2 regions of the Rothia sp. P7181 genome follow, and region 2 is predicted to be linked to the other one. Evidence: predicted binding sites of a transcription regulator. Region 2 holds the regulator's gene; the other holds the start of a gene.
The links. Region 2 encodes LexA, which represses DNA repair genes until DNA is damaged. Its sites were predicted from a motif close to TCGAACANNTGTTCGA; they were not measured.
Positions count from the first base shown of each region.

Region 1 (2,384 bases), on a different contig from region 2:
GGATTAGGAATAATCAGGTCTTCATCAACTTCGAGAGTAAACCCAATACCGTCACAAGCAGAACACGCACCAAATGGGGAGTTGAAGGAGAACACACGCGGTTCAATTTCTTCCATTTGCACAGGATGATTTTGAGGGCATGCTAAATGTTCGCTAAAACGTCGTGTGCGTTTCGGTGAGTTTTCATCTTCATCGACAAAGTCAATGAGTACGTTTCCTTCGCTCAGTTTAAGAGCGGTTTCGATGGAGTCTGTGAGACGTTGTTGGATGCTGTCTTTAATGACAAGACGATCTACGACAACCTCAATAGTGTGTTTATATTGTTTAGCGAGTTTTGGTGGGTCAGAAAGTTGAATGTTTTCTCCGTCGACGCGAGCGCGAGAAAAACCTTGTGCAGAGAGTTCTAGGAAGAGGTCGACGAATTCTCCTTTACGTGCTGAGACGACGGGAGATAACACTTGAAAACGGGTTTTCTCGGGTAGTGCCATGAGCTGGTCAACGATTTGTTGAGGGCTCTGTTGTGAGATTTCTTCTCCACATTCGGGGCAATGCGGGTGTCCGATACGTGCCCAGAGAAGGCGCATATAGTCGTAGATTTCGGTGATAGTTCCGACGGTAGAGCGAGGGTTTTTTGAGGTAGATTTCTGATCGATGGAAACTGCGGGTGAGAGGCCCTCAATAAAATCTACGTCAGGTTTATCTACTTGTCCGAGGAACATTCGTGCATAGGCTGAGAGGGATTCTACGTAGCGGCGTTGCCCTTCAGCGAAGATGGTATCGAACGCTAGTGAAGATTTTCCGGAGCCGGAGAGTCCGGTGAAAACGACCATGGAGTTTCTTGGTATAACGAGGTCTACATTTTTGAGGTTGTTTTCTCGTGCACCTTGAACGTGGATATGTTCTTGGTTTCGTTGATGTGCAGTTGTCTCTGCCATGGTGTTCCTCAGCCTTAAAACTATCTATGTGTTCGAAGATATATTCTAAGTGTTTTCTGGTGCTTTGACTACTCTACGTTGCAAGGGGCGCAAAAGTTTGACGCACATAACTTCACTCATGGGGATTCTTTTTCGTCTAGAATACTGGGTTTTAGGTTGGAGCGGGTAGTGTCTTGGTCTGTCATAGAGCTTCTGGTAGAGCAAGTTTTCCAAGTAGACTACATACCATGACAGATTCTCTCGGTACTCTTCTTTTTTCGACTGATGATATAACGCTTCGTTCATTGTCCGTCTCGCAGATGGAAAATAATGTTTATCTACTCACCAATATTCGCAGTGGTGAGCAGATCATGATTGATGCTGCAGCGGATGCTGAACGTCTATGTTCTTTTGCCCGTGACGTTGCATGCCATGATGTTTTAGATGGTGGCGGTTCGGCAAGGATTACGACTATTTTTACAACCCACGGGCATTGGGATCATATCCGCGCTTTAGAAGCTGTTGCTGAGGCCTCTGGTGCAAGAACGTATGCTGGGGCAGCAGATATTCAGGCTATTGAGTCCCAAGAAAATTATCGGGTACATCACGAGCTTCATGGTCAAGAGCGTTTTGAGTATTCTTCGTATCGTTTAGAAACCATTTCTTTAGTAGGTCATACCCCTGGTTCTATTGCATATGTTCTCACAGCTGAGGGTCTTCCGACAGTTATTTTCTCTGGCGATTCTCTCTTCCCTGGTGGAGTCGGTAAAACAGATTCTCCAGAAGATTTTTGTTCTCTCTTTCATGATGTCACCACAAAATTATTTGATGTTTTTTCGGATGACACGGTGGTTCTTCCAGGTCATGGGAAGGGCACGACGTTAGGTCAGGAGCGTCCGTCTCTAGAGCAGTGGAAAGAGCGCGGCTGGTAGTCAAACACACTATGTTGTACACATAGCTGGTGGTGGAGAACCTCTTACAAGGTTCTCCACCACCAGCTATATGTCGTGATAGGAGTACAGACTGTTGGTTTAGAACAGTCCAGTAATTTTTCCTTCTGCGTCAAAACCGATGCGCTCAGCTGCTGGAGATTTAGCTAGCCCAGGCATGGTGCGCATGGTGCCACAAATGGCGTAAACGTATCCGGCTCCCGCTGCCAGACGCACTTCGCGTACGGGCATAGTCCAACCTGTAGGTGCGCCTTTGAGTTTGGGGTCAGAAGATATTGAAAGGTGTGTTTTTGCGATAACAACCGGAAGTTTCCCGTAACCAAGCTCTTCAAAACGACGTAATTGTTTTCGAGCAGATGCACTCAGCTCAATATCGTCTGCGCCGTATACGTTGACAGCAACTTTTTGAAGCTTTTCAGCGAGGGAGTCGTCGTCATTGTAGGTGAAGGTGAGCTCATGCGATTCTTCACATGCTTGAACGACTGCTTCTGCAAGTTCTACAGTCCCTCGTCCACCTTCA
Region 1 covers NZ_JBLXXZ010000007.1:80,274-82,657, forward strand. Annotated here, with positions in the region: gene uvrA (excinuclease ABC subunit UvrA) at 1-935, opposite strand, end outside; gene ACN08Z_RS05010 (MBL fold metallo-hydrolase) at 1,163-1,846, shown strand; gene ACN08Z_RS05015 (formate--tetrahydrofolate ligase) at 1,946-2,384, opposite strand, start outside.
Region 1: a site for LexA is predicted at 968-983, ahead of uvrA (excinuclease ABC subunit UvrA). Genes of this name have one in related genera too.

Region 2 (2,384 bases):
TGATTCTAAAGATAGTGATGCTCCTCGTCAGCTAGCTCGTAGCGCGCTGTCTGAGTTATTAGAGATAGCGGAACGGTTATTGGGCGCTGATGAGCATCATGAGGTGGTGTGGTTATCTCGTCCACAATCGTGGGAAGCTGGGCGTGGTTATGCTCCTGCTTCTGATGATGACCCCGCAACGTTATATATTGCTCCCTTATCGGTTGCGATGCAGATGCGTGATGGGCTTTTTGATGGGCGAACTGTGGTATTGACTTCTGCAACATTAAAGTTGGGGGAGTCCTTTGATATGGTTGCTCATTCTTTGGGGTTAAGTGGTGCCGGTGCTCCTCGTTGGGAGGGGCTAGATGTTGGTTCTCCTTTTGATTACCCTAAGCAAGGTCTGTTGTATGTTGCTGCTGATATTGCTAAACCATCTCAGGGGATTTCTACTGCTCAATTAGAGCGTATGCGTGAGCTGGTAGAGGCTTCTAACGGTGGTGCTTTGGGGCTTTTTTCTTCAAGGCGTGCGGCTGAAGAAGCTGCGGAGTATCTTCGTGAACATACTGATGTTTCTGTTCTGGTGCAGGGGGAGTCTTCGCTTGGCTCTTTGGTGAAGGAATTTTCTGAGGATAAAGATTCGTGTCTTTTTGGGACGATGAGTTTGTGGCAGGGTGTTGATGTGCCGGGGGATTCTTGCCGTTTGGTGCTGATTGACCGTATTCCGTTCCCTCGCCCTAACGATCCTTTGATGCAGGCTCGTACTCGGGCTGTTGCTTCTCGTGGTGGTAACGGTTTTATGAGTGTTTCTGCGTCATATGCGGCTGTTCGTATGGCTCAGGGTGTGGGGCGTTTGATTCGTTCTAGTGATGATCGTGGTGTGGTTGCTGTTCTTGATTCTCGGTTGGCTACTCAACGGTATTCTGGATATTTGATGAGTGCTTTGCCTCCTTTTTGGAAGACTACAAGAACTGATGTTGTATGTGGTGCTTTGCATCGCTTGCATGCACAAGTGAGTTAGCGCATAAAAATATTGGGTGTGTTCCTGTTAGAGGCAGGAATACACCCAATATATTTTTTATGTGGTTTTGGTATTAGAGGCTTCGTAATACTGATACGACTTTGCCCATGATGGTGGCGTTGTCGCCGAGTATGGGTTCGTATCGGGTGTTTTGTGGTAGTAGCCAGGTGTGTCCGTCGCGTTGGCGGAAAGTTTTGACGGTTGCCTCGTCTTCGAGGAGTGCTGCAACGATATCTCCATTATTTGCGGTGTGTTGTGCACGGACGACAACCCAGTCTCCGTCACAGATTGCTGCATCAATCATGGAGTCTCCTTTGACGTGGAGCATGAATAAGTCTCCGTTGCCAACGATTTGGCGTGGCAATGTCATGACGTCTTCGACGGATTGTTCTGCGGTGATGGGACCGCCTGCGGCGATTCTTCCGACTAGGGGTACTACCGCAAAATCTTCGCTGTTGTGTTGAGGTGTTGGTAACTGAACGATGACCGATTCGGTGCTTTTTTCTTCAGTTGTTTCTTGTTCTTCTGCGAGTATTTCGATGGCTCGTGGGCGCTTGGGGTCTCGTCGGATGTAGCCTAATTTTTCTAGTTGTGAGAGTTGGTGTGTCACTGATGATAAGGATGCGAGACCTACGATGTCACCAATTTCTCGCATTGAAGGGGGGTAACCGTGGGTGTCTATAGCTTCAGAGATGGCAGTCAAGATGTGTTGTTGACGCGAACTGAGAGGTTTTCTGCCAGATTGTGGCGCAATAGTAGCGCTGGAGTATGTGTTATCGCTCACGGCGTTCCTTTGTCCATATTGAGGGGCCTGTCTAATGATGTTCTGGCGTAGCACCCCTAGCCATTGCTGAGATAGGGGATTTTAAAAGTCGTTAAACACTACCTGCCAATAAACAGTGTTAGGACAAGAGTATGGCACGTATCGAAAAAGTTCAAACATTTGTTCTAGTTTTTCTCGACTATATTCGAATTTTCTGATAGAACATATGTACTATATAGAACATAGTTTCGATTTATTCAGGGTGAATATTCGATATATAGCTCTATTGCTATCAGGAGGAAATATGTCAAACGTTCTGTATCTTCAGAGTTCAGCGTCTACACGTACCGCAGGTGCTTCACATCCAAATGCGCAGAACGCCTCAGATATTTACTGGGGTAAGTATCGTATTTCCTTCTTGTTGGGTATCGCTCTTTGCTTCATAGCAATATTGACCTTATTGACTTCTCTCTACCTCGCAAATACCGCTCATGCTTCAACGATGCAAGAATTACAACAGGTGACGGAGCAAGTTACGGTTGGATACGGGGATACTTTATGGAGTATTGCCGAAGAACATTCTGCCGGTATGGACGTTCGTGACGTTTTGCTTCACATTAT
Region 2 covers NZ_JBLXXZ010000005.1:24,941-27,324, reverse strand. Annotated here, with positions in the region: gene ACN08Z_RS03670 (ATP-dependent DNA helicase) at 1-1,000, shown strand, start outside; gene lexA (transcriptional repressor LexA) at 1,074-1,784, opposite strand; gene ACN08Z_RS03660 (LysM peptidoglycan-binding domain-containing protein) at 2,068-2,384, shown strand, end outside.